DNA from 3 places in the Marinobacter sp. P4B1 genome. Region 2 is predicted to be linked to each of the others. Evidence: predicted binding sites of a transcription regulator. Region 2 holds the regulator's gene; each other region holds the start of a gene.
The links. Region 2 encodes sigma-54, which starts transcription at its own class of promoters, with help from an activator protein. Its sites were predicted from a motif close to ANTGGCATNNANNTTGCTNT; they were not measured.

Region 1 (10,461 bases), on a different contig from region 2:
GGAATCTGCCATAACTTCGCATCGCGGTAGCTTTGGGCTGCGTAATCCCCAACCTGATACCACTGCAAAACCGCCACCCGCTGTCTGCCACCTCGCCTCTGGTAGATTTTTAACTCGCCTTGGCTTTCCTGAAGCAGCCACTTCTCCGAATCAATGGGCGGCCTGAGGTAGGGCACCAGCTTATGATCGGTAGCGGCAGAGCGCTCACTTTGTGCCACTGATAGCCAGGCACCATCCGGCGTTGCCCATACTTTGTGGTCGAGGTTATCCGGGAGCCGCAGCTGAAGGGGCAATTCGGAGGGCTGGCCGGGACTCATAGCCGCATTCTGTGGCGCCCAGGGGCTGGTTTCGTCACCGGAGAGTTGAACCACGTTGAGGGCGATTGGCCCCGCTATCAGAGCCACTAGAACCGCGAATACACCTTTGCGTGAGAGTCGCTTGGCATCGGGTGCATTGATTTCTGTCCGGCGCTTTACCGGCGCGAAGTAGAGCGCAGGCAAAATAAAGACACCGTAGACTACCCAGCCCATCAGTTCATGGTCGGTCAGCAGTTCACTTTGCATTTCGGATTGATAGCCGATAACGACCAGAATGAAGATTCTTACCCAGTTGGCAATCAACCCGAGAATCATGGCTGTGGCCAGGAAGCACAGCCATCCACGCCAGCGGTAGTCATTGAGGATAGACATCATGGCGGCGAGCAAAATGGAAATAGCGAAGTAGCGAATGCCGGAGCAGCCATCGGCGATAACCAGGCGGCCGTAGGGCAGGGTGATGCTGTTGCCTTCAATCAATGCGGTCATCCCGAACAATCGAACCCAGTTGCTCACCACGGCGCTGGCAATGGCGACCAGGGCAGGGATGAAATCCGCCCAGATCGGCAGAGAAAGGGCGAGCAGGATAACGTAGGGAAGTAAGCGCAGCGCTCTGTGAAGACCCAGCAACGCCCAACTGGTGGCAAGCAGGCCGGCGGGCAGCATCAGATAGGTGAGGGTGTCTATTCTGACCAGCTCGAGTAATGCCCAGATTAGCGTGGTGACTAAGAGAATCAGGATGCCGATTACCTGAAACCTGGATGCTGAAGAGTCTGGCGTATTGGTCGGCAACGGAGGGTGGATCAAGAGAAGCGCTACGTAGATAACCGCGGTGGCCAATCCATGGGCCAGTACCTGCTCAAACTCCAGCCATTCTGATGCCAGCCTTATCCAGGTTGGATAGAACAAAGCTACGCTGACTGCGGTGACGATCAGGTACGGCAGGGCATAGGGCAGGTTGTCTAATGTCTTCCTTAACATCTTCTGTCCACCGGCATTGCTACAGCTTCAGAATACCGTTGTTTGTGACGACATAAAACAAATGTGCGCACAAAAAAGCCAGCCGAAGCTGGCTTTTCTGAAAGCCCAGGACGATCAGGCTTTTTGGCGACGACGGGCGGCACCAAGGCCGGCCAGTCCGAGGCCGAGCAGGGCAAGGGTGCCAGGCTCCGGTACCGGAATAGCTGACTCAATGAACACAACAAGGTCGTTGAAATCATAGTCTGAGCCTTGGCCAAGGGTATCTTCCCATGCCAGCAACCATCCACCTTGGGTCCAGGTGGTGTCACCTCCAAATCCTGGAAGGTTGATGGTGTCGCCCTGACCCTGATAGGCCACCATATGCTGCTGGTCCGTCAGTGTGCTGGTAGCGTTCAGGGAATTCTGGGAATAGATCATCTGGCCGGCTACATCGATGAAAAAGCCGAAGGTGGTGCTGCTGAATGTCACACCGGTAAAGGTGTTGAAATCTGAGTAGACATCACCGTTGGCATCCAGACCGAAGGTCTCACCGGCGCCAACACCATCTACCGAGCCATCGAAGATGGTGTAGGTCTTGGTCAGGTCGTTCGGATCGTAGATACCAAAGGTTGTGGATCCGGACAGCCCTGCGATAGAGGCGATGTACCGGGTTGGTGAGAGTCCTGAGTCGGAGTTCTTCCACAGGTCAGAGGGTGAGGCCTGGTCTGTGTTCACGTCGAGTGATGTGGTGTAACCCGGCGCGATAACATCCTCTGCAATGATCGTCTGCAGAGACCGCTCTCCGTTGGCTTCGGACACGTTTACTGGCACGGCCTGAGCGCTAAACGCCACGCCGGCCAATGCGATACTGGTAACTAGCATTTTTATATTCATGGGTCTTCTCCGGTTGTGAAGCTCTAAGTCCCTGTAGTTTGCTTTGCAACCAGGCTGTCTCTTCGGATACTGACCAGAGATCCTTGGCTTTCCGTCCCATCCTCGCGGGTGGTTTGGCCCCTGACCGGGATAAAACCCGATCTTCTCCTTGTATTAAGCGATAATCGTGCCAACCAGTTAACTGCCTGAATTTTCGTTGAATTTCTTCGGCAGCCAAGAGACGTATGTAAAAGTTTTCGACAGCACAAAAAACAGGGCCGGTGCTTATAGCGATCCGGCCCTTCTGGTTCGTGTGGCATCGACGTTTTGTCAGGATTTCTTACAAGGCTTTCCTGGCGCTTTCCAGGTGGCTGGTGATGTCTTCGTTACCCGGCGCCAGTGCCAGCGCTTTTTCCAGGGCGGTGACAGCTTGCTGGTGGTCGCCGGCCAGGTGCAGCACCCAGCCATAGGTGTCCAGCACGGCAGAGTTTTGGGGGGCCTGTTCACTGGCTCTGCGGGCGAGTTCCAGCGCCCGTTCGGTATCGTTTTCCCTCAGCAGCCAGGCCAGGTTGTTCAGGGCAGCAATGTTGTTGGGCTGCTGCTCCAGAACATAGTCATAGTGGGTGGCGGCCAGTTCGTCCTGGTTGTTGTTCATCAGCCAGTCGGCACGGGCCAGGTTGGCGGCAATACTTTGTGGTTCATGGTCCAGCCATTGGCTGGTGATTTCGCCTCGGGCTTCCGGGCCCTGGCTGGCTGCCAGGCGGAGCAGGGTGGGCAGAAGGGCGGTTTCCTTGCGTTCCTGCCATTGTTCCTTCAGGTACGTCCAGGCTGCTTCGGGTCCGTTTTGGGATTCCAGTATGGATGTCCTCGCCAGTACGGTTGCGGTAGTAACGCCGAGATTGTCTTCCACCGCCTGTAGTTCTTCCAGCGCTTGCTGATGCTTGCCCTCAGCCTGCGAAACGCCGACGGCCAGCAGGGCCAGGCCCTGGTTATCCGGTGCCAGGGCAACGGCTTCTGCCGCTTTGGCCCGGGCGGTCGGGTAGTCTTCGGCCTGAACTGCTGAGCGGGTTTCTGCAACCAGTAGCTGGCCAAGCAGGCGGTTTACGGCAATGGTCTCGGAGGTTTGCTCTTCTCCCAGCAGGGTGCGCACTTGCACCAGTTCTTCGATTGCCCGCTCGCGGTTACCGGTTCGGGCCAGGATGGCGGCCAGTGCCAGTCTGGGTTGTGCCATTTCCGGGTGCTTCTGTGCCAGCTTCTCTATTCGCGCCGTAGCGGCGTCGGTATCCCCAAGGCGGCTGTCCGCCAGGCTGGCCAGCAGCACCGCCTGGGGCATATCGCCATAGCCATTAACCAGTGAGTCCCTCAGTTCCTTAGCCTCGGTTTCTTCACCGCGGGCCAGCAACACATTCATGTAAGTGCCGGTGGTGTGCCAGTCTTCCGGCTGGGCGGCGAAAGCCATTCGCAGTTGGCCCAGTGCCTGCTCCGGCTGGTTGTTGCGCAGGTAGTGCTGGGCCAGGGCCAACCGCAAACGAGTGCGTTCGGGTTCGTTGCTGATGGCTTTGCTCAGGCTGGCCACGCCGTCACTTTCCTTGCCGGGCAGGCTCAGGGCCAGAATGCCGTGCATGGCAATGATTTCGTTGTCGTCCGGCCGGGCCTGCATGGCCCGTTCCAGAGTTTTCAGTGCTTCTTCCCGGTCGCCCTGGTCGATTTGTGCCATGGCAGCGGCGCGCAGGAAGGGGGTGGGTGTGGTTTCAGGGTCAAGGTTCTCTGTCAGCAAGCGGGCGCCTTCATCCAGCTCGCCGGTGCCGGTTTCCAGTGCCCCGAGCATCAGGGCCGCCTGCTGGTTTTCCGGGTCCAGCTTCAGCATGTCCCGGAGAATGGTTTTGGCCTGGTCGACGTTGCCTTCACGTAGCGCCGCTACCGCAGCTTCGCCTTGCTCCCGGGCACCGGAATTCTGGTTGTCGGCCAGGATTTTGTTGTAAACCTGGGCTTCGGTAATCTTGCCCTGCTCGGTCAGCACCCGGGACAGTGCCGTCAGTACTTGCCGGCGCACCGGCAGGAAAACATCAGATGTCGGCATGCTGCCTGCGGCGTCTGTCAGTGTGGCTGCGGCGTTTTCCAGGTCGTTCTCCCGGTATTGGGCCATGCCTTTCCAGTATTGCACTTCTGGCTCGGGCTGGTTCCTCGCCATCCAGTCATCGGCGCTGCGGATGGTTTGTGAGGTCTGGTTCAGGTCCATCTGGGTTTTCAGGGTGCCGGTCACTGCATCCAGATTCGACGGGTTGTTGTCCATCAGGCTGCGATACAGGGACAGCGCTTCAGCCTTGTCTCCGGACAGGCGCAGGGTTTCAGCGCGAACCAGCGACGCCCGTAATTGTTCCTGGGGGGTGGAAGCATTGTGAAGGGCCAGGGTCTCAGTGGCTGAAAGATGTTTGCCCTGGTTTACGTAGGCTTCGGCCAGTGGAATGGCCACCTGTGAGGCATGGTCTTTCAGCCAGGGTTCCAGCAGTTCGGAGGCCTGCCGGGACGCGCCTATCTGCAGATACAGTTCAGCCAGGTGGACGATGTGGCCAACGTTATCCGGCTCTGCCTGAACTGCGTTTCTTACTTCCAGCAAGGCGGACCGGTATTGGCCCTGGTCTGCGTAGGTTTCAGCCCTTGTAATATGGGACGTTGCTTCGTTGGATGTGCTCTGGTTATTGCAGCCAGTCAGAACCGGTAACGGCAGCAGCAGGGCGCCGGCAAGTAGCAGTGTTGTGAGCCGAGGTTTTGTTCGGTTATTTGTTGTTGTGTGCACGGTATCTGCTCCTTGATAACGATAGGCAAAATAGCGGGTAAATGGGTCAGGAGGCGGGCGACCCCGCCGAGGTTTCTATCCTGTATTTGTCGGTGAGGTTGTACAGGGTGGGGCGCGTGACCCCCAGTAACCGGGACGCCTGGGACATGTTGAACGAGGTGCAATGCAGGGCCTGGAGAATGGCTTGTTTCTCGGCTTGTTCCCGTACCTGCCTCAGGTTCAGCTGGTTGACCGATTCACCCTCGCCAGTGCTTAACTGCAGGTCGCCGGCGCTTACCCGTTTGCCATCGGCCATGATGATGGCGCGCTTCACCTTGTTGATCATTTCCCGCACATTGCCCGGCCAGGCATAGCTGGTGATGGCCTGCACGGCGTCTTCGGAAAAGCTCAGGTTTTGCCGGTCCAGTTGCTTGCCCAGGCTTTTCAGTAACGACTGGGCGATTACCAGGGCGTCTCCGTCCCGCTCGCGCAGGGCGGGTACATCCAGCGTTATCTCGCTGATGCGGTAATAGAGATCTTCCCGGAATTCTCCTTGAGTAATCAGTTCCTGAACGTTCCTGTGTGTGGCGCACACTACACGTACATCCACCGGGACCGGTTTTACCGAGCCTACCCGGTCAACAACGCGTTCTTGCAGGAAGCGCAATAGCTTGGCCTGCAGAGCCATGGGCATATCGCCTATTTCGTCCAGGAACAGGGTGCCGCCGTTGGCGCTTTCAATTTTTCCTTTCTTGGCCTGGGTGGCGCCGGTAAAGGAGCCTTTTTCAAAGCCGAACAGCTCGCTTTCCAGCAGGTTTTCAGGGATAGCAGCGCAATTGATGGCGGCAAAGGGCTGGTCTGTCCGGTGGCTCAGGTCATGCAGGGCCCTGGCCAGCAGTTCCTTGCCGGTACCGGTCTCGCCGGTAATCAGGGTGGTTACGTCGGTGGGGGCGACTTTCTCGATGGTTCGGCAGATCTCCATCATTTCAGGACTGGCGGCGACAATCCCTTTTATGCTGGCGCCGTTGGTCTGGCCGATGAGTTCGCGGTTTTCCTGTTCCAGCTCTGCCAGCCGGAAGGCCCGGTTAACCACAAAGGTCAGTATGTCGGCGTCCAGGGGCTTCTGGTAAAAGTCCGAGGCGCCCATGCCGATCGCCTTTACGGCGTTTTCCTTGTCTTCCCGGCCTGTCACCACAATCACCTTGGTCATCGGGGCCAGCCGGAGGATCTCTTCCAGAAGGGCAAAGCCCTCGGAAGCACCACCAGCGTCGGGCGGCAGGCCAAGGTCCAGTGTGATTACCTGCGGTTCCATGCGGCGCAGCGCAGTCAGTGCGGAATCGCGGTCAGCCGCAACCGAAACCTCGATTTGGTCACTGAAGCACCAGCGCATCTGGCTTTGCAGTCCGGGGTCGTCCTCTACTATCAGCAGTCGCTTCACAACAACAATCAATCCTTTGTTTGTCTCTTGTTACGATTCTTAACTTAATATTGACGGTTTGCAATGTTTGAATTTGTAAAAGTCTGCAAAACGTCAATTAGTTGACGCCTTGTTTGGGTGTGGGGTTCGTAGTGGCCGGCAAATACTTGGCGTTCTGCTGGGTAGAAGCCGCAACAGGCAGGCGCACAGAGAAGCAGGAGCCCACGCCCGGCTCACTGGTTACATCAATACTGCCCCCGAGTTCCCGGATGTATTCCCGGGCCTGGTAGGCGCCAATTCCCATGCCGGTCAGCCCCTTGGTGCTGGCAAAGGGTTTGAAGAGCTGGGTGCTGATAAACTCTTCGGTCATGCCACAGCCGGTGTCCTGGATAAACATCACAACGTTGCCCCTGGCAGGCTTGAGGTTGATGGTGATCTCGCCATCGGGCGGGGTGGCATCCTGCGCGTTCTGGATCAGGTGGCCCAGCACGTTGCGAAGCTGCTCCTTGTCGGCCCGAACCATGATGGGGGCCGGACTGCCCATCAGGCGGGGTGCGGGGCTGCGTCGGCTGTTGTGTTCGATTAATTCCTCAAGCAGCCCCGTCAGGTCCAGGCTGGTATCGGTGGCCTGGTCCGGAGTGGTATGTGGCTTCCGGATGTGATCTACCAGGTTCGACATTTTGCGAACCGCGTGGTCTGTGGTGGCAATCATGTCATCAATGAAGGCTGGATTGTCCCGGTGTTTCGGTGCGTTCTTCACCAGCAGGGAGAGCTGGGCGATCAGGGTTTTCAGGTCATGCACCATAAACGCGGAGGCCCTGTTTAAAGCCTCGAACTGCATAGCGCGGGACAACCGGTTCTGGGCATCAGTCTGGGCCAGCAGGTTACAGGTTTGCCGGGCCACCACTTTGATCAGGTCAAAGTTTTCCCAGTTCAGTTCCACGTGGGCATAGGGCTTGCCAACCAGGGCGATCCCGTACAGTTCGTTACCAAGGTACAGCGGTATCACCAGCCAGGCGTCCGGGGTGTTCCGGATTATGTCCGGCAGCTCCATCAGGTCATACCGGATAGGGTCTTCCTGATACTCCTGAAGGTCGATTATCCATTCCTGCTCCTGGAAAAAGCGCACCAGGTCGGAATCGTCGTCAATAACGGTGTATCGGGGAGTGGCCAGGTTGGCGCTGGCCTTCATTGCATAACCGGCTTGGTCATCTTTCAGCCAGATAGCCCCGGAGTTGCTTTCCACCAGCCCGGCTAGAATTCGAATCACCCGCTCCGGCAAGGGTGGGTCGTCACTGAGGTTGGCCAGTTCCCGGGTCATTTTCAGCCACTCTTCACGATAATCGTATTTGTAGTCGAAGAAGTTCTGGCTGATAAACACCATCAGGCGGGCGCGCACCCGGCGGGACATCAGCAGGGTGACCAGGAAAGCTATGGACACGGTAATTAACAGCACCTGCAGGGCCTCGCCCCACTGGCCCCCAAAGGCCCGCACATAGTAACCGCCGACGGCCAGCAGGAGCAGGTAGCCGGCCGCCAGAATCAGGGTGCCGGCATGGAAAACGGCGGAACGGGATAGCTGGAAGTCGACCGGTTGTTTGCGAGTGTTGATCACGTTGATGGCGAACAGGGGCATCAACGCTGCATTCACAAAGCCCCGGGCATTCCAGAATGCCTCGGATACCTTGCCGAACAGAAGGGCATCGGCGTACATGAAAAAGTCGAAAGCGAACAGGGTCGCTATGCCAATACAAAGGTATTTAAGGCTGGAGCGGCCAAAAGCGGGGGAGTTTCTCCAGATCTGTTCAACCAATGAAAGCCCGAGCAAAGACAGGGCAATTTGGCCCAGCAGCATGGTTTTGCCGTTAACGATATCAACACTGAAGACAAATTCGATGGCGCCGAGGGATATCAGGGTGACGATAAGTACGAAGGTGGCTACACCGAGCGCCTTTTTCATCTGGCCTGCCAGCCGGCCCTGCCGGAAGGCGGTTCGAAGCATGGCAAACAGCAGGAGGATCCAGGCGGTGTCGCGTAGCAGTTCCAGCAGGTAGCGGATCAGGAACCCTGGGTGGCCCCAGATATCCTGCGCCACCAGTGTGCCGGCCCAGAGGGTGGTCACGAAGGCAGCCAGAAACAGCCCGCGGTCGATATCCCGGCGCAGGTAGCGGGTGGCAACAAATACAGACAATACCGCGAATACTGCCGCGGCAGAGCCATAGCTGATCAGGCTGAAGTCCCTGAGCATCCGGTCAATCCTTGAACCGTAGTTCTGTACTTATTTTGTACAGAGTAGCCCTGTTCGCCACTCTCCGTCTATGGAATTCCGGAAAAAGGGCGCCCGTTAACCGTAAAGGTTACACCGGGCGCTTGTTGTTGCGATAGTAGCGGAAGATTTCTTTCAGGGGGCGCTTGGGCTTGAAGCCGAACTCCCTGGCAAAGGCTCGCCCGTCAATCACCACCGGGTACTTGAAGAAAGCCAGCAGGTAGTGTGGGAAGCTTTTCAGGTTCAATAGCCGGGCAATGGTTTTCGGCACAATGGGTGGCACAGACAGAATCGGAATACGCTTGCAGCCGCACATCTTCAGGGCTTGCTGGTAGGCTACCCAATCGTGGGGCGCCACGTTGAATACGCCTTTAACCGGCTTTTGCCAGGCCAGCACGATGGCATCGGCCATGTCGTCAATATGGATGAACTGCATCATCGGCGAAAAACCTGCCAGCACCGGCGCCCGTTCACTGGAGAGCAGGGCGCTCATGGTGTTGCGTACACCCGGGCCGACGATGTTGCAGGGCCGCAGAATGGTGATGTTCAGCTCCGGATACCGCCACAGGTAGATGTTGGCCAGGTTTTCCAGTTCCACGGAATCCACCAGGTCTGCGCTCAGCCCGGCACTTTTCAGGGGTGCTGCCTCGTCAATCAGCGCCGGGTTGTAGGCCATGGCGCCATACACGTGGAAGGTGGAGAGGATAATCACCCGTTTGATGCCGTATTTGTGGGAGAGGTCCAGTAGCCTCTGGGTGCCCAGTACGTTGGCGTTGTAGCGGCGCATCCGGGTCAGTTCGCTGGTCATCAGCCGGCCCAGGTGGATAACGCCGTCAAACCGGTATTGCCGGAACAGGTCCTCGAAGCCGCGTTTGTTCAGGTCGATGCAGTAGCTGGGAATGTCATCGCCCAGGTACACCTGCTGCCGGAAGTCCACCGCGACAATGTCGCAGTTATCGCGCAGGCGGTTAATGACTTGCTGGGTGAGGGCGCCGGCTGCACCGGTAACAAGGATTCTGGGCTTGCGTTGTTCAGACATCAGAACAGCCCCTCCCGCTCGCTCAGGCCTTTGTCGATCAGTTTGCGGATTTCTGTCTTGACCGCTTCAACCCGTTCGGTCACCTGTACTTCCGGAATCTCGTTGTTGTCGAAGTACATGGGGTCGCCAAAGTTCAGGCGCACTTTCACCGGGAAGATCACCGGTAGCGCCACCGGTACGTAGGGCACGCCCAGCGCCTTGGCCAGGGGTTTGATGTTGGCAATGGCCGGAATGGTTTCTTCGCAGCCGACAACACCCACCGGCACAATCGGGGTGTTGTATTTCATCGCCAGGTGCATGAATCCGTTGCCAAAGCGTTTGAGCTGGTAGCGGTCCCGGTAGAGTTTGCCGGAGCCCCGAACCCCTTCAGGAAACACGATGACGGCTTCATCGTTCTCCAGCATCTTGGCGCAGTTGATGGGGTCGCCCAGTACAGCGCCCACATCGTTGAGCAGGTTGCCCAGCCATGGGACGGTCGGGAAGAAGCGCTCGATCATGGCTCTGGGGATGCGAGGCCGGTCCGGGCGGGAAGCCAGCGCATAGCCGATCAGCAGGCCGTCCAGGGGCAGCTGGCCGGAATGGTTGGCGATCAGCAATACCGGGCCTTCCGCTGGAACCTTCTCCACGCCGGAGGCCTCTACCCGAAAGTATTTCTCGTAGATTTGCCGGGTGAGGGTGAAGCCATACTTAACGGCATCGTTGTTGAATCCCCAGGGGTCGTAGCCAAGGCTGCCGATGGGTTTACGAATTCGGTTCAACTGTTCTTCCAGCTCCGCCGGAACCAGTCGGGATTTCAGATAAGATGCCAGGCCCATG
Region 2 (10,461 bases):
ATCCACCTGTTCGATGCCATGGTGGACGATGCCCACGGCCAGTACCGGGAGTCAGACAGCTTCGAGCCCGGGCAGCAGGTGGTTACCGTGGATACGCCGGCGGGCAGGCTGGGGCTGGCAATCTGCTACGACCTGCGCTTCCCGGAGTTGTTCCGGGCGCTACGGGAGCAAGGGGCAGACTGGGTATGCCTGCCCAGCGCCTTCACCTGGCAGACCGGTGATGCCCACTGGCATGCCCTGATTCGTGCCCGGGCCATCGAGAACCAGGTATGGGTGGTGGCAGCCGGGCAGGGTGGTCAGAACAGCGAACGCCGCAAAACCTACGGCCATAGCTTGATTTGTGATCCCTGGGGCGAGGTGGTCTGCGAACTAGAGCAGGGCCCCGGCGTGGTGCTGGCAGACCTGGACCTGGAGCGGCTGGAACAGCTGAGAACCCGCATGCCGGTGTGGCAGCACCGGCGCTTGTAAAGCGGTGGGGCATTGTGCCCCGCCGTGATTACTGCTGCTCGGCGTCGTCAATCCATTCCCGCAGGGCGCGGAACAGTTTTCGGGACTGGCCGGTATTCTTCTCTTTCTCCACATCCTTGCGGGCGTTGCGCACCAGGTTGCGCAGATGCTGCACCTCGGCGGTCGGACAGTAGTCGATAAACTCGCCCACCACCTTGTCGCCTTCGGCGATCATCCGGTCGCGCCAGCGCTCGGCCAGGTGGTGCCGGCGCGTGTGTTCCTCGCTGCCGGCGTGGAAGGCATCAATGGCCCGGCTCACCGTTTCAGGGTCATCTTCCTGGCGGATCACCTTGCCGATGTATTGCAGGTGCCGGCGCCGGGCTTCGCGCTGGTTAATCCGGCGTGATTCCACAATGGCGGCTTTCAGGGTTTCGCTGATGGTCAGCGAGGCCAGTTGTTCATCGCTCAGGTCCAGCATGCGTTTGCCCAGTTCCTGCAGAGCGTGCATTTCCCGTTTGAGCTGGGATTTACTGGGGCCGAAATCTTCCTCGAACTGGTCTTCGTGTTGGTCTGTCATGGCAATAAGGCTTGTCTGTCAGGCGTAGAAAAGGGTGGCCAATCCCAGGAAGGCCATGAAACCGACAACATCGGTTACCGTTGTCAGGATAACGCTGCCGGCCAGCGCCGGGTCAATGTTCCGGGATTTCAGGAACAGCGGCAACACCGTGCCCACCAGGGCCGCAGCTACCAGGTTGATCACCAGGGCAGCGGCAATCACCGCACCAATCAGCCAGTCGTTGAACCAGAGCACCGCGGCGGTCGCCACCACCAGGGCCCATAACAGGCCGTTGAGTACGCCGGAGAGAAACTCCCGGTTCAGCAGCCAGCCTACGTTGGCGCCGCTGATCTGGCCCACGGCCATGCCTCGGATAACCAGGGTCAGGGTCTGGCTGCCGGCAATGCCGCCCATGCTGGCCACGATAGGCATCAGTACCGCCAGAGCCACCACCTTGGAGATGGTTTCTTCAAACAGGCCGATGACTGCCGAGGCGGTAAAGGCGGTAATCAGGTTTACGCCCAGCCAGACGGCCCGGCGCTTGGTGGTTTTCATCACCGGGGCAAAGGTGTCTTCGTCTTCATCCAGGCCGGCCATGCTCATCAGGGAATGGTCGGCGTCGTCCCGGATAACGTCGACCACGTCATCGATGGTGATCCGGCCGAGCAGGCGGTTGGTTTCATCCACCACCGGTGCGGAGATCAGGTCGTAGCGCTCGAACAGGGTGGCAACCTTGGTGTCGGACAGGGTGACGTGGATCGGCTCTATATCGGTATCCATAACCTCCCGCACGGTGGCGCCGGGATTGGATACCAGCATGCGGGTAATGGGCAGAATACCGATAAATTCGTCGCGCCGGCTGACCACAATCAGGCTGTCGGTCATCGGCGGCAGGGTACGGTGCCGGCGCAGGTAACGCAGAACAACGTCAATGGTGATGTCCGGGCGCACCGTCACCGTATCGGTGTTCATCAGACCACCGGCGGTGTCTTCCGGGTACGAGAGTACTTCCTCTACCCGCTGCCGGTCCTGCTCGTCCATGGTATCCAGGACTTCCTGGATCACCGTATCCGGCAGCTGCTGCAGCAAGTCGGCCAGGTCGTCCGATTCGAAGTCTTCCAGCAGGTTGGCCAGTTCCTGGGCGTTGAACTCGCTCAGGAAGTCGGCCCGGATGTCGTCCGACATGTACTGGAGGACTTCACCTTCCAGCTGCTTGTCGACCAGCTTCCACAGCAAAACCCGCTGCCGTGGCGGGGAAGATTCCAGCAGGTGGGCAATATCACTGGGGCTCAGGCCGCCATTCAGGATGCGCGCTACCTGTTTGAGGGCACCACTGTCTAGGGCCTCACTGAGGGAGCGAAGCCGCTGTCGGGCCTGACTTTTTTCCAGAATGTCGGTCATGAAACCACCTGCGATCAGAAAACCTTTGTATTATAGCGGAGTTAGGTTACACAGGTGAGGAAGACTTGTAGGTGAATGGCGAAGTTTTATTCACCCTCGCCGAAATAGTCGTCGATCAGTGCAACCAGGGCGTCGATGGCTTCCTGTTCGTCCGGGCCATCGGCGGCCAGCTCCACTTCGGTACCCTGGCTGGCGGCCAGCATCATCACCTGCATGATGTTGCGGGCATCCACTTCCCGGCCCTTGGCCTTCAGGGTGATCTTGCTGTCAAACCGGGAGGCGGTGGTGACCAGCTTGTTGGTGGCCCGGGCGTGCAGCCCGAGCTTGTTGATAATGGTGATGGGGCGGCAGATCATGGCGGCTCAGATCTCCCCCCGGGCTTGCAGGTGAGGCAACTCGGTATGGCGCACCTGCACGTTGCGGTACTGCTTGCGGAAGTAAGCGCCCAATTGCTCGCACACATACACCGACCGGTGCTGGCCACCGGTGCAGCCGATGGAAATGGTCATGTAGCTGCGGTTGCTGTCGGCAAAGGACGGTAGCCAGGTGTTCAGGAAACCGGTGAGGTCGTCCACCATTTGCCCGGTCAGCGGTTCCCGCTCCAGGAAATCGATTACCGGCTGGTCGGTGCCGGTGTGCTTGCGCAGGCTGGTGTCCCAGTACGGATTGGGCAGGCAGCGCACGTCGAATACATAATCGGAATCCACCGGCACGCCGTGCTTGAAACCGAACGACTGGAACAGCAGGGCGATTTCCTGTTCCCTGCGGCCGGCCACCCGCTGTTTCACCATGTCGCGCAACTCGTACATGGACAGGCCGGTGGTGTTGATATACAGGTCGGCCAGCTTCGACAGCGGTTCCAGCAGCTGTTTCTCGTTGCTGATGGCTTCGCGCAGGGAGGTCTTGTCGTCGCTCAGGGGGTGCTTGCGCCGGGTGGCGTGGAACCGCTGCAGCAGGGATTGCTCGTCGGCATCCAGGAAGATGATTTCGATCTCGATCCCGGTATCACCCAGCCGCTGGTAGATGTCCTCGAAATTGGCCAGTTCACCGGACAGGTTGCGGGCATCGATACTGACCGCCATTTTCTTCAGGCGGCCGGGGGCCTCGTGGGCCACGGCTTCCCGGGTCAGGGGAAACAGCAGGCCGATGGGCAGGTTGTCTATGCAATAGAACCCCAGGTCTTCCAGTACGTGCAGTGCCGTACTCTTGCCCGACCCGGACCGGCCACTGACGATGATCAGCTTCATGGTTAGGCTTCTCCCGTACTTTGACAGCCCTCGGTTACTGGCTGTCGGTGGTCATGCCCTTATACAGGGAGTCGGCATCCTGGCATTTGCGCAGGCGCTCGCAGAATGCGCTGTCGTTGAAACGTTCGGCAAGCTGGCTCAACAGCTCCAGGTGCTCGCTGGTGGCTTCTTTGGGCACAACCAGGGCGAACACCAGGTCTACCGGCTGGTTGTCGATGGCATCGAAGTCCACCGGCTCGGCCAGGGTCATCAACACTCCGATTACCCGATCCAGGCCTTCCAGGCGGCAGTGGGGTATGGCGATACCCTGCCCGATACCTGTGCTGCCAAGACGCTCCCGGGACACCAAGTTGTTGAAGATGTCGTTATCGTTGAGAGTCTCGTCCTGATAGTGAATCCGCTCGGCAATAAACTCCAACACCCGTTTCTTGCTGGACGCCGGTACCTGGCACAGCGTCAGTGCCGGGGCCAGGATGTTGTCGATGGTCAGGGATGTATCGCTCATGGATTAACTGTGAACCCGTAAAAAAAAGGCTGCGGCCGGTAGCCCTGCCGCAGCTCGTTCGATTGAATTACCCGGTAGCCTGCGCCTGAAGGCGCTTAGCCGTTACCGTGCATCCGGTCTACGTTCTTTTCCTTGTGCTTGAGGATCTGGCGGTCAAGCTTGTCCACCAGGGCATCGATTGCCGCGTACATATCCTCGTTTTCAGCCTTTGCGTGAACCTCGCCACCCACAACGTGGAGGGTAGCTTCGGCCATCTGGCGAACTTTCTCAACTTCCAGCGTCACCTGACAGTTACTGATGTGGTCAAAGTGGCGCTCAAGCTTCTCGAACTTGGTGTTGACGTAATCCTTCAGTGCAGGGGTCAGTTCTACGTGATGGCCTGAAATGTTGAGTTGCATTGGCGTCTCCTGTTGTCATCATGCCGGCGTTCCGCCGGACTGAGTACCAGGGCTTCGTGCCCCGGTGAATATTGGTAAACGATTGTCGGTAAAGGCTTAAACCAGTCGCTTGCGTTCGTTCGAAGGAGGTATGTGCATGGCCTCCCGATACTTGGCCACGGTGCGCCGGGCCACGTTGATACCCTGTTCCCCTAGCATGGCCGCAATTTTGCTGTCGCTCAACGGCTTTTTCGGGGTTTCCTCTGCAATCAGTTTCCTGATCATGGCACGAATTGCCGTAGAGGAACACTCCCCGCCTTCGGCGGTGCCCACGTGGCTGGAGAAGAAATACTTCAGCTCGAAGATGCCCCGGGGTGTGTGCATGTATTTCTGGGTGGTTACCCGGGAGATGGTGGACTCGTGCATCTCCACGGCCTGGGCGATGTCCGACAGGATCAGGGGCTTCATGGCCTCCTCGCCCTGGTCCAGGAAGCCCTGCTGGTGCTCGACAATGCGGGTGGCCACTTTCAGCAGGGTTTCGTTACGGCTCTGCAGGCTCTTGATGAACCACTTGGCTTCCTGCAGCTGGTCGCGCAGGTAGGTGTTGTCGGCGCTGCTGTCGGCCCGGCGAATCAGCGAGGCGTAGCTGGCGTTCACCCGGATGCGCGGGGCAATTTCCGGGTTCAGTTCCACCCGCCACCGGCCTTCATGCTTGCGTACGATCACATCGGGGATTACGTAGTCGGTATCACCGTGATCAATCACATCCCCCGGTTTCGGGTTCAGGCTGGTAATCAGGGCCAGGACTTCCCGCAACTGGTCTTCCTTCAACCGGCTGCGGCGCAGCAGCTGTGCGTAGTCACGGTTGCCCAGCAGGTGCAGGAACTGGGTGACAACCTGGCGCGCCTGGCGCAGCCAGGGGGTGTCCGGTGGCAGCTGGTTCAGCTGGATCAGCAGGCATTCCTGAAGGTCCCGGGCAAACACACCCGGGGGGTCGAAATGCTGCAGCCGGTGCAGCACGGCTTCCACCTCATCCAGGTCCAGTGGGTCTTCATCGCTGTCTTCACGCAGGCCGGCGTGGATTTCGTCCAGCGGCGAGGTGAGATAGCCCCGGTCGTCCACGGCGTCCATCAGGGCGTGCGCGATGGCCTGGTCCCGTTCGCTCAGGGGGGTGAGGTTCAGCTGCCATTCCAGGTGATCCCGCAGGGTTTCCGTAGGGGAGTTGCGGGTTTCGAAGTCCGAGTCGTTCTCGTCGTCGTCTTTTGGAGTGCTGGCCGGGGCGGTTTGGTAGATGTCTTCCCAGGCGGTATCGACCGGCAGGTCGTCAGGAATGGTGTCGGTAATGTCGTTTTCCGAGTTCCAGTCCGGCCCGTTTTCGGATTCGTCCCAGTCGTTGCTGCTTTCCGGGGCGTTGTCATCCTGGGCGCTGGCGGTTTCGTTATCCTGGTCGTCAGAACTTTGCGGTTCGGTGGTGTCATCCGGGCCGTGGTCGTCGTCCTCGGCGGTTTCCAGCATGGGGTTGGAGTCCAGCGCCTGCTGGATTTCCTGCTGGAGATCGAGGGTAGAAAGCTGCAACAAGCGAATGGCCTGCTGCAACTGGGGCGTCATGGTCAGGCTCTGGCCCAGTTTTAGCTGTAACGAGGCTTTCATAACCATGGCTTTAGATCCATAACAGACTGGTATCCCGGTAAAAAATCGAATTTCCTTGCAAGATCTTTGCCGAGTTTACTTGTTACCGTTCTGCAACACAATCAGACCTCGGTGAAAGGGCGGGGCGTTCCGCTTAAAGGCGGAATTCGTCCCCGAGATACACCTCTTTTACCTGCTGGTTGGCGAGGATGGCCTCGGAGTTGCCGGAGGCAATGATGTGGCCGCCGGACACAATGTAGGCGTTCTCACAGATATCCAGGGTTTCCCGCACATTATGGTCGGTAATCAGTACGCCAATGCCCTTATCCCGCAGGTGCCGGATAATGTGTTTGATGTCGCTGACGGAAATGGGGTCTACCCCGGCGAAGGGCTCGTCCAGCAGGATGAAGGCAGGCTCCATGGCCAGGGCCCGGGCAATTTCCACCCGGCGACGTTCGCCACCGGACAGGGCCATGCCGAGGCTGTCCCGGATATGGGTGATGTGAAATTCTTCCAGCAGCTCTTCCAGCTTGGCTTCCCGGCCGGCCCTGTTCAGGCCCTTGCGGGTTTCCAGGATGGCCATGATGTTGTCCCGCACGGTGAGTTTGCGGAATACCGAGGCTTCCTGGGGCAGGTAACCGATACCCTTGCGGGCGCGGCCGTGCATGGGCAGCGGAGTGATGTCCTGGCTGTCGATGGTGATGCGGCCCCGATCTGCCGGCACCAGGCCTACGATCATGTAAAAGCAGGTGGTTTTGCCGGCGCCATTGGGGCCCAGCAGGCCGACGATTTCTCCGGAGCGGATCTCCAGGGAAACATCCAGGACCACTTTTTTCTGCTTGTAGCTTTTGGCCAGATTACTGGCCCTGAGTACTGCCATCAGAACCTTCCCCGTTGCTGGACTGGCCGGTGTTACGCGGCTGGATGACCATTTCGACCCGGCCGGAACCGCCGGTTTCTGTACTGCCGCCCTCGGCGGTAACCACCCGGCTGACCGTATTGTAATGAATAACATCACCCTTGAAGGTGTTGCCCGCCTGTTCGATGACGGCCTGGCGCTCGAAGGTCAGCTGGTTGTCTTTTGCGGCCCAGGTAATGTTCAGGGCGCTGGCATTGGTCATGCCTTCGCCTTCCCGGGAGGGCTGGCGGTAATGGGCGGGAGATCCGCTGGCTTCAATGCGGCTCAGGCCCTGGTCGTCCCGGTACAGCACCACCCGCTGGGCTTCCAGCCGGGTGCGGCCCTGCACCAGTTCCACCTCGCCGGTGTAGGTGGCCACGCCGGCGCTGTCATCCAGCCGGGCGGAGTCGGCACTCACCTGGATGGGGGTGTTCGAGTCCATATCAAAGGCCATCGCCGGGGCGGCCAGCATCAGCGCGGCAGCCAGCAGCGCCGGCGGATAAAAACGGAGCTTACCTGACGGTTTCATATTGCCCTTCCACCCGGGAGTTGAGTTCCAGTATGCGTTGATCAATCCAGGCCTTCATTCCGGTGGCCTGGGTGGTACCGAACGGCTCGGTAATGGTTACCGGCAGGTCGGTGAATACGGTGCCTTCGTTGTTGTCCAGGGTCAGCGCTTCGGTGGCCAGCGTGGCCCGGGAGTCGCCGCTGGTGCGCAGTACGGTCACGTTACCTTCCAGGTGCATCAGCCCCTGAGATTGCAGCAGGCTACCTGCATCGGCTTCAATTATCCACGGTTCGGCCTCACCCTCGCCGAACAGGCGGGCGCGCGGGTCTGTCATCCTGGCGCTGCTGTCGTGATCGAACTGCTCGATGCGGGGGCTGGTCATGTGGATTTCCAGGGTGCCCTGTTCATTCCAGGCCCGGTAGTCGGCGCCCACCACGAAGCCGTCCGGCTCGGCGGGGCCCCGAAGCTGTGCCGCTTCGGGATCGGGTACCGGTGGCTCGCCGCTTTGCCACATCAGGTAAACCGTGGCGGCAACCGTAGCCGCCAGGGCCAGGGTGCGCAGCCAGGGTGTGCCGGCCTGTGAGGAAAAGAACCGCCGGATCATGCCCGGTCGTCCTGTGATTCGGCCAGGTAGGGGGCCAGGGTGTTTTCCAGCTGGCCCTGGGCCCAGAGAATCAGTTCGCAGGCTTCGCGCACGGCGCCCTGACCGCCCGCTGCCTGTGTGCAGTAGTCGGCATGCCGGCGTACCAGCCAGTGGCCGTTGGGCACGCTGATGCCAAGGCCCGCGTACTGCAGGGCAGGGAGGTCCGGCAGGTCATCGCCCATGTAGCCGATTTGCCCGGCGGTAATGTCCATGTCAGCCACCAGTTCCTGCAAGGCCACCCGCTTGTCTTCCCGGCCCTGCATCAGGTGGCTGATGCCCAGGTCGTTCATGCGCTTTTCGGTGAGCGGCGAGCGCCTTCCGGTAATCACCGCCACGGTAATGCCGGCATGCATCAGCTGTTTCAGGCCCAGGCCATCCAGGATGTTGAAGGTTTTCAGCTCGTCGCCGCCGGCGCTGAAGTACAGGCGGCCATCACTCATAATGCCGTCTACGTCAAAGGCCACCAGGCGGATGGCGGCGGCTTTGGCTTTCAGTGCGTCGTTCCACTGGTTTTGCAGGGGGTGAACCATGCCGGTCATTCAGATAACCCCCGCGCGCAGCAGGTCGTGCATGTTGATGGCGCCGGTCAGCTGGCCGTTTTCATCGGTGACCGGCAGGGCGTTGATCTTCAGTTCTTCCATCATGTTCAGGGCTTCGGCGGCCAGGTGGTCGGCGCGGATGGTTTTGCCGTGGCGGGTCATGACATCCCGGATGACAGTGGTGTGCACATCCACGGATTTGTCCAGGGTACGGCGCAGGTCGCCGTCGGTGAAGATGCCGGTCAGTTCGCCCTTTGTATTCACTACCGTGGTCATGCCCAGGCCCTTGCGGGTGATTTCCAGCAGCGCGGTGCTGAGGCTGACATCCTCGAAGACTTTCGGAATCGCGTCGCCAGAATGCATGATGTCGGAGACCCGCAGCAGCAAGCGCCGGCCCAGGCTGCCGCCGGGGTGGGAGAACGCGAAGTCTTCCGCGCTGAAGCCGCGGGCTTCCAGCAGGGCAACGGCCAGGGCATCGCCCATCACCAGGGTGGCAGTGGTGCTGGATGTGGGCGCCAGCCCCAGGGGGCAGGCTTCAATAGCCACGCTGACATCCAGGTTGGCAATGGCTTCCTTGGCCAGGACCGAGTTGGGGTTGCCGGTCATGCTGATCAGCGGAGCGCCCATGCGCTTGATCAGGGGCAGGATGGTAACCACTTCGCTGGTGCTGCCACTGTTGGAGATGGCAATGACCACATCCTGCGGGGTAATCATGCCCATGTCGCCGTGGCTGGCTTCGCCGGGGTGGACAAAGAATGAAGGAGTGCCGGTGCTGGCCAGGGTGGCGGCAATCTTGTTGCCGATGTGGCCGGATTTGCCCATGCCGGTCACCACCACGCGGCCCTTGCAGGCCATGATGACCTCGCAAGCCCGGGTGAAGTCGCCGTTAATGCGGCCTTCAAGGGCTTCGATAGCTTCCCGTTCGATGCGGATGGCCCGCAAGGCAGAGGTGCGGTAGTCCTGGCCACCTGAAGAATTGGAGTCTGTCATCTCGGCTGGTTTTCCCTCTGTCCGCTTGCTCGGTCTGGCTGCCCCGGCTACCATCCGGGCCGTGAGCGATTGGCTGGCAAGTATATCATTTATGAACCTCTTGTCTTAATGTAGGCGCTCCCCGAGAAGGATGGATTATGGAGTCATCTGCTTACATAACACTTAAGGATGTGGTGTTTTCCCGAGGTGGTCGCCGCATTTTCGACGGCGTAACGCTGGACATACCCAAGGGCAAGATCACCGCCATTATGGGCCCCAGCGGCACCGGCAAGACCACGCTTTTGCGCCTGATCGGCGGCCAGCTAAGGCCGGATTCCGGGAAGGTTACCGTGGACGGCCACAATGTGCCGGCCCTCAAGCGCAAAGACCTATACCGGCTGCGGGAAAAAATGGGCATGCTGTTCCAGAGTGGCGCCCTGTTCACTGACCTGAGCGTTTATGAAAACGTTGCTTTCCCCCTTCGGGTTCACACAAAGTTGCCGGAAGACATGATTCGCGACATCGTGCTGATGAAGCTCGAAGCCGTGGGCCTGCGTGGTGCCCGCAAACTCATGCCTTCCGAACTGTCCGGCGGCATGACCCGCCGGGTCGCACTGGCCCGAAGTATTGCCCTGGACCCGGAACTGATCATGTACGACGAGCCCTTCGCCGGGCAGGACCCCATTGCCATGGGCGTGCTGGTGAAGCTGATCCGGGATCTGAACAGTTCCATGGGGCTGAC
Region 3 (10,461 bases), on a different contig from region 2:
ATCCGGAGCCGGGTCTATTTCGACGGTGAAGTGAGTGTGCTGAACCTGCTGGCGCACACCTGCTGCCATGAGTTTGCCCATTTGCTGCAGCACAGCGCCGGGCAGCGGCATTACGGCTCGGTGCATAACCGGCATTTTTATGAAACGCTGGATGAGCTGCATAACAGCGGTGCCGCAAACGCCACCCGGCAGTATCTGAGTGAACAGGCCACATTGGCCGGTATCGAACTTTCGGGCGCAGCCTTTGAACTGCCGAGCCCGAAGCAGGCCCGGCAGCAGTGGCAGGTCGGGGATGCCGTGCGTTTTGGTGACGGGCGCAGCGAGAAGAAAGGTGAGGTCATCCGGGTTAACCGCAAAACCTGCACCGTTCTGGTCAGCCAGCAATCCCGCCTGTTTCGCTATCGCGTGCCTCTGCAGCTGTTGAGCCCGGCGGCTTGATTGCCAATCACTGCGGACATGGACATCAACGCCCGGGCTACCTCTGGCAAGCGTTTACCCTGATCCATCGCCAGTTTCCTCAGTAACCGGTGGGCTTCGTCGTTGCTGATGTTGCGGTGTTCCATCAACAGCAACACAGCTTTTTCCTGGATACGGCGGTCTTCCAGCGCATCCTTTGCACTTTGGAGCTCTTCGGACATCTGGCGCAGTCGGCGGGTTTGCGCCTGAACCAGGTCAAAGATCGACCGGCCTGCCTGTTGCCCAACGCCATCGCCGGCCCAGGCATCCACCGTGCGTGCGTCCACGCCATTATCACAGACCACCAACACCGGAGTTGCCGGGGAGCTTCGTTGTTCCAGTGAGGCCAGCAAGGTTTCCTGGTGAGCCAGTGTTCGACGGGCTTCGGTGTAGCGTTCCACGCAGCGATGATGAAAGGCGCTTTCGATCGAGTCTTCAATTTTCTTGAGATCGTCCATACGCTCAGTCATCAGATGGAACCAGTGGTCCGCCAATCCTTCATCCAGCGTTTTAAAGCGCCCGACAGACACTGCCTTCTGCCGCATCCGTTCAATCTCCAGCTCCCGAGGGTGGGCGCGAAGGGCTTGCCAGAGCCCCAGACTCTCTTCGTGGGCGAAGTTTACAAACACGTCAAAACACCGTTCCTGCGCCTCAACCAGGTGCATCATGCGCCGTGACAGTGCACTGTCGAACTGGCCGCTGGAGAACCCGGCCGAGCCCGCGGCCCGTTCCTGGCCACTGTATTCCTTGCCATTCATGACATGCACCAGAGCCACCAGCAGGCCGGCGATAGAGGGTTCAGCCACCGTTTCAGCGGCCTCGAATACCACTGTGATCAACTTATGGATGGTGGCGCAGTACCAGTCCGTGGCCTCTTCCACGCTGGCAGACTGCTCTGACACCCGGCGCCGCATTTCTGGAAGTTGATCGAGACAGTGCAGGGCACCGGCAATGTGTCCAAGCAACGGACTGCTGACCGGGTGGTCGGTCAGGTCATGCTGGATGTCCGCCAGCGCCTCCCGGAAGATTGAGGCCAGCTGTTCGTTCTGTTTCAGCACCAAGTCCCGCTCCCTGGCGAAGCGCTGACACCCGGAACCCAGAAACAGGTTGGTAGCACCCCGCTCCCGTTGCAGCCCGTGCACCAGGTTGCCCACGCTTTGCACCAGCCGGCCCATCTGCAGAAAGTACTCCAGGTTGCGGACCTCGCACTGTCGGGAGGCGATCAGGAAATCCGCGGCAGTCGCCGCGGCGGTCACGTGGGGATGGCGTTGGGTATTCATGGTGCAGCTCCTTGTATCAGCACACAGCTAATTTCTGTCTGACAGGGATGCAGCAATTAACAGGCCAGAACCACCAGCCTCATCATCGTGCAACTTGCCCCATCCCGGGGCACCTTTTCGCCTGTTACGGAGTCGGCCAAACGGCCAGAACCGCTAACCCTCTGAATTTAATGGCTTTGAAAAGTTGGCATGGAGATCGCTTTGACCTAACCAAGGACGACTGTCCCGGCCAAGGAATCAGGCCGGACCATCAGATCATTGTTGTTGGCATTGGCGCCGGACCATCTGTTCTCCTCGGAGGACATGATGCTCCGGCTTTTTTTGTTTGGAGAGGCAGCCCATGAGTAAACAAACCCTGATTGTGATCGGCAACGGCATGGTTGGTCATCACTTCCTGGAGCAATTCACCCAGTCGCCGGCTGCCGGGAGTTTTAACATTCTGGTGTTCGGGGAAGAGAAGCAACTGGCCTACGACCGGGTACATCTGTCGGAGTACTTCAGCGGCTCCAGCCATGCGGATCTCGCGATGGCCACGGCAGACTGGTATGCGGAGCAGGACATTGATCTGCACCTGCATGAGCCGGTTACCGCCATCGACCGGGACGCCCGGGTGATAACCACCGCCAAGGGCGTCTATCCCTATGACGAACTGGTACTGGCCACCGGCTCCTATCCGTTTGTACCGCCGATTGAAGGCAACGACCGGGACGGATGCTTTGTGTACCGCACCCTGGACGACCTGGACGCCATTCAGGCCAGCGCCCAATCGGCAAAAACCGGCGTGGTGGTGGGCGGCGGCCTGCTGGGGCTGGAAGCGGCGAATGCCCTGAAAAGCCTCGGCCTGCGGGCCCATGTGGTGGAATTCGCCCCGCGCCTGATGCCGGTGCAGCTGGACGATCAGGGCGGCGCCCTGTTGCGTCAGAAGATCGAGGACCTCGGCGTACAGGTGCACACCGAGAAAGCCACCACCGCCATCGTGCCGGGAAGCGGTGCGCGGCTACGGATGAATTTCTCGGATGAGAGCCATCTGGAGACCGACCTGATTGTGTTCTCCGCCGGCATCCGCCCCCAGGATACCCTGGCCCGGGCCTGCGGTCTGGAGGTGGGCGAGCGCGGTGGCATTGTGGTCAACAATCAATGCACCACTTCCGACCCGAATATTCATGCCATCGGCGAATGCGCACTCTGGAATAACCGCATTTTTGGCCTGGTGGCGCCGGGTTACACCATGGCCCGCACGCTATCAGCCGAGCTGAACAACGACGCCAGCGCCGCCTTTACCGGCGCCGACATGAGCACCAAGCTCAAGTTGCTGGGGGTGGATGTGGGCTCCATTGGCGATGCCCACGCCCAGACCCCGGGTGCACGCAATATCCGTTTTCACGATGAGCAGGCCGGCCACTACCGGCGCATGGTGGTGAGCCAGGACGGCAAGACTCTGCTGGGCGCCATTCTGGTGGGCGACAACGGCCCCTACGACACCCTGCTGCAATACGCCCTCAACGGCATCGAGCTACCGGCGAACCCGGAAGCGCTGATTCTGCCGGAAAGCGAAGGCGGCGCCCCGGCCCTGGGGGCCGATGCCCTGCCGGATACCGCGTCCATCTGTTCCTGCCACAACGTCACCAAGGGCGATATCTGTGGCGCCATTGACGCCGGCTGCACTGATCTGGGCGGAGTGAAGGCCGAAACCAGGGCCAGCACCGGCTGTGGTGGCTGTGCCGCTTTGCTCAAAAAGGTGGTGGACAGCGAGCTGGAAAAGCGTGGCGTAGAGGTGTGCACCGACCTTTGCGAACACTTCCCCTACACCCGCCAGGAGTTGTTCCACCTGGTGAAAGTGAACGGCATCCGCACCTTCCGGGGCCTGCTCAAACAATACGGCAAAGGCCAGGGCTGTGACATCTGCAAGCCGACCGTGGGTTCGATTCTGGCCACCTGCTGGAACGAACACATCCTGGCCACCGACCACGTGCCGCTGCAGGACACCAACGATACCTTCATGGCCAACATGCAGAAGAACGGCACTTACTCCATCGTGCCACGCATTCCGGGCGGCGAGATTACCCCTGAAAAGCTGATTGTGCTGGGCGAAGTGGCCAGGGAGTACGATTTGTACACCAAGATCACCGGCGGGCAGAGGGTGGATCTGTTCGGCGCCACCCTGAGCGAACTACCGGAGATCTGGGAAAAGCTGATTGCCGCCGGCTTCGAAACCGGCCACGCCTACGGTAAATCCCTGCGCACGGTGAAGTCCTGCGTCGGCAGCACCTGGTGCCGCTACGGCGTGCAGGACAGTGTTGGCATGGCGATCACCCTGGAGAATCGCTACAAGGGCCTGCGGGCGCCTCACAAGGTGAAGATGGCGGTGTCTGGCTGTACCCGGGAGTGTGCCGAGGCCCAGAGCAAGGACTTCGGGGTGATTGCCACGGAGAAGGGCTGGAATCTGTATGTGTGTGGTAATGGCGGCATGCGGCCACGGCATGCGGATCTGTTTGCCACGGATCTGTCGGATGAGGAACTGATTCGCACGATTGATCGGGTGGTGATGTTCTATGTGCGCACGGCGGACCGGCTGCAGCGGACGTCGGTGTGGATGGAAAACCTGGAGGGGGGTCTGGCGTATCTGAAGCAGGTGGTGCTGGAGGACAGTCTGGGTATTGGTGAGGAGCTGGAGCAGCATATGGCGGATCTGGTGGATACCTATCAGTGCGAGTGGAAAACCGCCGTTGAGGATCCTCAGAAGCGCAAGCGGTTCCGGGAGTTTGTGAATGCGCCGTTGCAGAAGGATCCGGTGCAGCGTTGGACTTCGGAGCGGGGGCAGCGTCGGCCTGTTTTGGAGGTGGCTTCTTCGTAGCCTTCTGGCTTGGGGGCTGAGCACGGGGGCCGGGGTAATTTTCTTCTGGAAAAAATAACTCGCTTTGCTCAGACATCTTTTTTCCTGCCAGAAAATTACCCCGACCCCCGCGCTCACAGACATAAGTGGGATAGGCAAGTTAAAGACATTGGGATTCAGGAGAACGTTTTATGAAAGCTCGGACTTGTTGGGAAGCGGTCTGCACGGTGGACGATCTGGTGGCTGACTCCGGCATTGCCGTCTGGACGGAGGACGGGCCGGTGGCGGTGTTTTATCTGCCGCATCGGTTGCCGGCGTTGTTTGCCATCAGCCATACCGATCCGTTCAGTGGTTCGAACGTTTTGGCCCGGGGGATTACCGGGGATTTGAACGGGGAGCCGGTGGTGGCTTCGCCGTTGTACAAGCAGCATTTCAGTTTGCGGACCGGGCGGTGCCTGGAGGATGCGGGTGTGCAGGTGAAGACGTATCCGGTGCTGTTGGATGGCAACCGGATACGGCTGGAGGTGCCGGTTGAGCAGGCGGCTGCGGTGGCCGCCTGAGTTCGGTAGGCGTCAGCGGATGAATTCGACGACTTCGTCCAGCGGCGCCCGGCGGCTGGTGATCTGGTTGAACGGGCTGTCGGGGTTGGCGTAGCCGATGGCCATGCCGGTGAAGACTTTGCGGCCTTCGGGCAGGCCCAGGAATTCGCTGATGGTTTTCGGGTACACCGACCAGGATTCCTGGGCGCAGCTGTCCAAGCCTTCTTCGCGGAGTAGCAACATGATGGTTTGCAGGATCATGCCAAGATCCGACCACTGGGGCGGGCCCATGTTGTCGTCGACGGTGCAGAACAGGCCCACGGGGGCACCGAAGAATTCGAAGTTGCGTTTGAACCATTCAAAGCGAACGCCGGGATTTTACGGCCAGTTCAACGTCCATCTTTTCATTCTCCCATGGCAGGTCGCTGAACGAGCGCAACCCAAGGTTAATCAAGTCAATCCAGTAGCCGCCAACTTACGGTAGTATCACCCCAGACATCAACAACAAGGGATGCACCGTGAAGCCCCTCAACCCCACCGACCAATTGTTCCTCTGGCTGGAAAAGCGCCAACAACCCATGCACGTGGGCGGGCTTCAGCTGTTTTCCTTTCCCGAAAACGCCCCGGACGATTACGTTGCCCGGCTGGCGGAGCAGTTGCGGCAGCAGCATCAGGTAACCGCGCCGTTCAACCGCCGGCTGAGCTACCGGCTGGGCCAGCCGGTGTGGGTGGAAGACGATCAGCTGGACCTGGAGCACCACTTCCGCTTTGAAGCCCTGCCAACGCCGGGACGTATCCGGGAGCTGCTGTCGTTTGTGTCGGCCGAGCACTCGCACCTGATGGACCGGGAGCGACCGATGTGGGAAGTGCACCTGATTGAAGGGCTGAAAGACCGGCAGTTTGCCCTGTACACCAAGGTGCATCACTCGCTGATTGACGGGGTTTCTGCGATGCGCCTGGCCACCCGGATGCTGAGCGAGAACCCGCACGAAACCGGCATGCCGCCGATCTGGGATATGACACCAAGGGCGCGTTCCGGTGCCGACGAGGGCAGCCTGTCACTCTGGCGCAGCGTTGCCCACCTGCTGGGCAGCTCCGGCAAGCAGCTGGGTACCATTCCCACGGTAGCGAAGGAGCTGTTGAAAACCATCAACCAGGCCCGCAAAGACCCGACCTACCACTCCATCTTCCACGCCCCGCGCAGCGTTCTGAACCAGAAAATTACCGGTTCCCGCCGCTTCGCCGCCCAGTCTTACTGCCTGAAACGCATCAAGGCGGTGTGTGAAGCCTACGGCACCACCGTGAACGACGTGGTCACCGCCATGTGTGCCTCAGCCCTGCGCACCTACTTGATGAACCAGGATGCCCTGCCGGCGAAACCGCTGATCGCTTTCGTGCCGGTTTCCCTGCGCCGGGACGACAGTTCCGAGGGCAACCAGGTCGGCGTAATCCTGGCCAACCTGCACACCGATGAAAACAATGCCGGCCAGCGCCTGATGAAAATCCATCAGAGCATGCAGGAAGCCAAGGACCGCTACCGGCACATGTCGTCTGAAGAAATCGTCAACTACACCGCCCTGACCCTGGCCCCGGCGGCCTTCCACCTGCTCACCGGCATGGCGCCTAACTGGCAGACCTTCAACGTGGTGATCTCCAACGTACCCGGCCCTTCAGAGCCCCGCTACTGGAACGGCGCCAGGCTCGAAGGCATGTACCCGGTCTCCATCGCCATGGACCGCCTGGCCCTGAACATGACCCTGACCAGCTACAACGGCCAGGTAGAATTCGGCCTCATCGGCTGCCGCCGGACATTGCCCAGCATGCAGCGAATGCTCGACCACCTGGAAGAAGGCCTGGCCGAGCTGGAAACCGCCGCCGGCCTGTAATCAGCCGAAACGGACTTCGTGGTTACGCTCGGAAACCTGGGTATTCAGGGTCCAGAAGTCGTACAGCACGCCGATAAAGAACAAGCCGCCGGTCAGCAGGTAGATCAGCCCGGTAATCCACTTGCCCATGTACATACGATGGATGCCGAACACCCCCAGGAAGGTGAGCAGAATCCAGCTGATGTTGTAGCTGACCTCGCCTTCCTGAAAACGCCGGTCGGCCTGCCGGTCCATACTCGGGATCAGAAACAGGTCGATGATCCAGCCGATAAAGAACAGCCCTAGCGTGAAGAACCAGATGGTGCCGGTGATCGGTTTACCATAATAAAACCGGTGCGAGCCCAGGAATCCGAAGATCCAGAGTAGGTAGCCTATGACTTTGCTGTGGGTGTCTGGTTGTCCGTTCATCCTGGTTCCTTTTTTTGAGTTTGGGTTCGGCTTGGGCCCTAGCCTGTTGGTTTTGGGGGCGGGACTGGGGAGGTTGGATTATTTTTCCCTTGGAAAAAACAACTCGCTTCGCTCAGACATATTTTTTCTGGCGGGAAAAATAATCCAACCTCCCCGTCCGTCACAATATCGGGGCATAGGCGGGGAAGACAACTGCAAAAGATGGAAAAGAAAACTGAATCAAAAACCTGAAAACGACCAGAAACAAACCGGTACGCCATCAAAAAGGTCAACAGGGCGTGGGGTGGTCAGAGAATTTTTTCTGCGAAAAAGATGTCTGAGCGAAGCGAGTTGTTTTTCGCAGAAAAAATTCTCTGGCCACCCTGCGACCAAGCTCCCAACCCAGAGGCGCAACAAATCAGGGCCCCACGTCCGGAGCCGGATCCACCCCACCTTCCCGAAATTCAGATGCAGACTTGCCGGTCCACTTGCGAAACGCCCGGCTGAAGTTCGACAGGTCGGCATAGCCCAGTTCATAGGCGATCTCGCTGACGGACTGGGTGGTGTAGCGTAACAGCTGGATGGCCCGGTCTTTCAGGACGGCTTCTACGATTTCCCGGTAACTGGTGTCCCGGTCCGCCAGGCGGCGCTTTAGGGTTCGGGATGAGACGTGGAATCGCTCAGCCATGGTTTCCAGGGACGGTAGCGGCCCCGGGGTCATTCTAAGCATGTTGCGGATGGCCAGTACGATGTCGCCTTGTTCTTTCAGGGCCTTTTGCAGCTCGAACTCGCATTGGTCCCGGGCCATTTGGGAGGCTTCGGCGTCGGCCAGGCGCATTCGTACATCCAGCATCTGGCGCGGGAAGATCAGCATTTCTTCCGGCTGGCCGTAGTCGAACCGCACCGGCAGCTGGCTGGCAAAAGCGGTGTAATAAGCGGGTTCCGGGGCGGTGAGGCGTACCGAGACGCCGGGTAGCTTGCCATCGGACAGGGCAAAGCCTCTGGCCTCGGCGTCGCTGCGGTCCAGTAGCTGCTCGGTCAGCAGAATCAGGGTGGCGCTGACGGTTTCGGCCAGGAAGTTGTACAGCCCGGGCACATCAAACTCGGTGCACAGCTGCACCAGTACCTGATCGCCAGCGAGGGACTGTTTCATGCTCAGGAACGGCGCCCGCAGTTGCAGGTAGCGGCGCACGGAGTCCAGGGCACCTTCAAAGGTGGGGCTGGTGAGGGCGGCGAAGCCGAGGGTGCCGTGGATGGTTACCCGCAGCTCCCGCGCCAGCTGGAAGCTCAGGCCATCCTTTCCGGCCAGTTCCAGTGCCCGCTGGGCCATGAGGATGGCGTCGGTGACAAACACGCGGCTGTCGTTGGCTTTGAGGTCTTCAGCGGTGAAGGCCAGCCCCTGATACAGGGAGCGGTCGTTATGGCCCAGCTTGCGTACGGTTTCTGCCAGTACCCGCAGGTAAACGCCCGGCACCAGAAACAGCCCTAGCATCTGCTTCTCGGTGTCCGCTCCCGTTGCTGCCATAGTCTGTTCCTGAATTGATAAATGTCTGGTTAGTGACTGTACCAGAACCCCATCAAAGCAACAGTGGGGCTGCGGGCCGCATGTTTGCCGTCATACCGGTCAATGCGGGGCTCCGGTGGCCCATTGTGAACGATGGCCGGCCCGTTTGCGCATTCAGCTTGTTGGTTGACTGGCCCACACTGGAGCCATGACATCAGCCAAAGCGTTCAAACGCACAGGAGTAACAACATGCTGACCACCGCACACGCCAACGGCCAGGCCAAGGCCTCACATACCCCGGACAATGTCGCCATCAAGCCCCAGCGTATGGGCTTCGAGTTCGATGAGAAGGTGCCCCGCTACTGGCTGGACAATAACTATCTGATCAGCCACACCATGAACGCACTGTCTGTGCTGTTTCCGGAAGGCGAGCAGTTTTTTGTGGATTCTGTGCGGGCGTTCCGCGATCAGATCAACGATCCGAAGCTGAAGGCGGAGGTTCGGGGCTTTATTGGCCAGGAGGCCATGCATTCCCTGGAGCATATTGCCATGAACCAGCATGTTCGCGATCAGGGCATGCCGGTGGAGGAGATGGAGAAGGATCTGAAGGTGATTCTGGACCTGGCCCGCAATCTGCCCAAGCGCCACCAGCTGGCGGTGACCTGTGCCCTGGAGCATATCACGGCGATGATGGCGGATATGCTGCTGGAGCGGGACGATGTGCGTGAGGATATGCACGAAACCATGCGCCCACTGTGGGTATGGCATGCCATTGAGGAAACCGAGCACAAGGCGGTGGCCTATGATGTGTTCCAGCAGGTGGGCGGCACCTATGCCGAGCGGGCTTTCTACCAGTTGTTCGCGACGGCTGCACTGGGCGTAGTGGCGACCTGGTTTACCGGGCGGATGGTGATGAAGGATCGCAAGCACTTTTCGGTGAAGGGTGCGGCGAAGGGGATGTGGCGCATGTGGGGTAAGGATGGCGCTTTCTCTAGCCTGATTCCGGCCTGGGCGGAGTATTTCAAGCCGGATTTCCATCCCTGGGATAAAGACAATAGCGAGCTGATCGGGCGGTTTAAGGCGCAGATTCAGCAGCATATTGCGCCGCAGTATAAGAGTGGGAATCGGCGGACCTTGCAGTAAGGTTTCTGGCTGGAGTTACGCTGGCGAGCGGGTTGGAGGGGCTTTCCTTTCGGAAAAAACAACTCGCTTCGCTCAGACATCTTTTTTCCTGCAGGAAAGCCCCTCCAACCCACTCTCCTGCTTGACCTGACTGACGACGAACTGTCTCCGACTGAACTTGAACTGTTGTGTGTTCTCCGGGCCAGTTATCCTACTTGGGCCTGCTTTGTCAGGCCCGACATCACCACTTCTCCCTTCTTCCACAGCCTCCATTCGCCGGGCTGGTAGACATCCCATTTTTCATCGGTGGTCAGGGGTTCTGTGACGATCACGCTGACGATGTCGTTGGGGGTGGTTTCAGATTCGAAGTCGACGGTGACGTCGGCGTCTTTTAGCCGGGCCGGGCCAAACGGGGCTCGGCGGGTGATGCTGGCCATTTTGGTGGTGCAGTAGG

Region 1: the regulator sigma-54 is predicted to act here: its motif matches at 2,323-2,342, upstream of AQ621_RS06710 (PEP-CTERM sorting domain-containing protein).
Region 3: the regulator sigma-54 is predicted to act here: its motif matches at 1,920-1,939, upstream of nirB (nitrite reductase large subunit NirB).

Annotation. Positions count from the first base shown of each region.
Region 1 is NZ_LLXM01000010.1:125,942-136,402, forward strand. It holds gene AQ621_RS06705 (exosortase/archaeosortase family protein) at 1-1,295, opposite strand, end outside; gene AQ621_RS06710 (PEP-CTERM sorting domain-containing protein) at 1,410-2,168, opposite strand; cyclic di-GMP riboswitch class I at 2,210-2,296, opposite strand; gene AQ621_RS06715 (tetratricopeptide repeat protein) at 2,488-4,944, opposite strand; gene prsR (PEP-CTERM-box response regulator transcription factor) at 4,991-6,361, opposite strand; gene prsK (XrtA/PEP-CTERM system histidine kinase PrsK) at 6,459-8,588, opposite strand; gene AQ621_RS06730 (SDR family oxidoreductase) at 8,698-9,645, opposite strand; gene AQ621_RS06735 (lysophospholipid acyltransferase family protein) at 9,645-10,460, opposite strand.
Region 2 is NZ_LLXM01000013.1:60,357-70,817, reverse strand. It holds gene AQ621_RS09810 (carbon-nitrogen hydrolase family protein) at 1-468, shown strand, start outside; gene yjgA (ribosome biogenesis factor YjgA) at 497-1,024, opposite strand; gene mgtE (magnesium transporter) at 1,043-2,404, opposite strand; gene AQ621_RS09795 (HPr family phosphocarrier protein) at 2,491-2,760, opposite strand; gene rapZ (RNase adapter RapZ) at 2,767-3,651, opposite strand; gene ptsN (PTS IIA-like nitrogen regulatory protein PtsN) at 3,686-4,156, opposite strand; gene hpf (ribosome hibernation promoting factor) at 4,252-4,554, opposite strand; gene AQ621_RS09775 (RNA polymerase factor sigma-54) at 4,651-6,183, opposite strand; gene lptB (LPS export ABC transporter ATP-binding protein) at 6,317-7,042, opposite strand; gene lptA (lipopolysaccharide transport periplasmic protein LptA) at 7,020-7,589, opposite strand; gene lptC (LPS export ABC transporter periplasmic protein LptC) at 7,573-8,172, opposite strand; gene AQ621_RS09755 (KdsC family phosphatase) at 8,169-8,750, opposite strand; gene AQ621_RS09750 (KpsF/GutQ family sugar-phosphate isomerase) at 8,751-9,740, opposite strand; gene AQ621_RS09745 (ATP-binding cassette domain-containing protein) at 9,878-10,461, shown strand, end outside.
Region 3 is NZ_LLXM01000015.1:1,017,055-1,027,515, reverse strand. It holds gene AQ621_RS16240 (hypothetical protein) at 1-438, shown strand, start outside; gene AQ621_RS16235 (nitrate regulatory protein) at 399-1,736, opposite strand; gene nirB (nitrite reductase large subunit NirB) at 2,077-4,590, shown strand; gene nirD (nitrite reductase small subunit NirD) at 4,761-5,129, shown strand; partial or broken gene AQ621_RS16220 (nitroreductase) at 5,142-5,453, opposite strand; gene AQ621_RS16215 (WS/DGAT/MGAT family O-acyltransferase) at 5,627-6,994, shown strand; gene AQ621_RS16210 (NINE protein) at 6,995-7,402, opposite strand; gene AQ621_RS16205 (AraC family transcriptional regulator) at 7,800-8,906, opposite strand; gene AQ621_RS16200 (metal-dependent hydrolase) at 9,135-10,028, shown strand; gene AQ621_RS16195 (class II glutamine amidotransferase) at 10,214-10,461, opposite strand, start outside.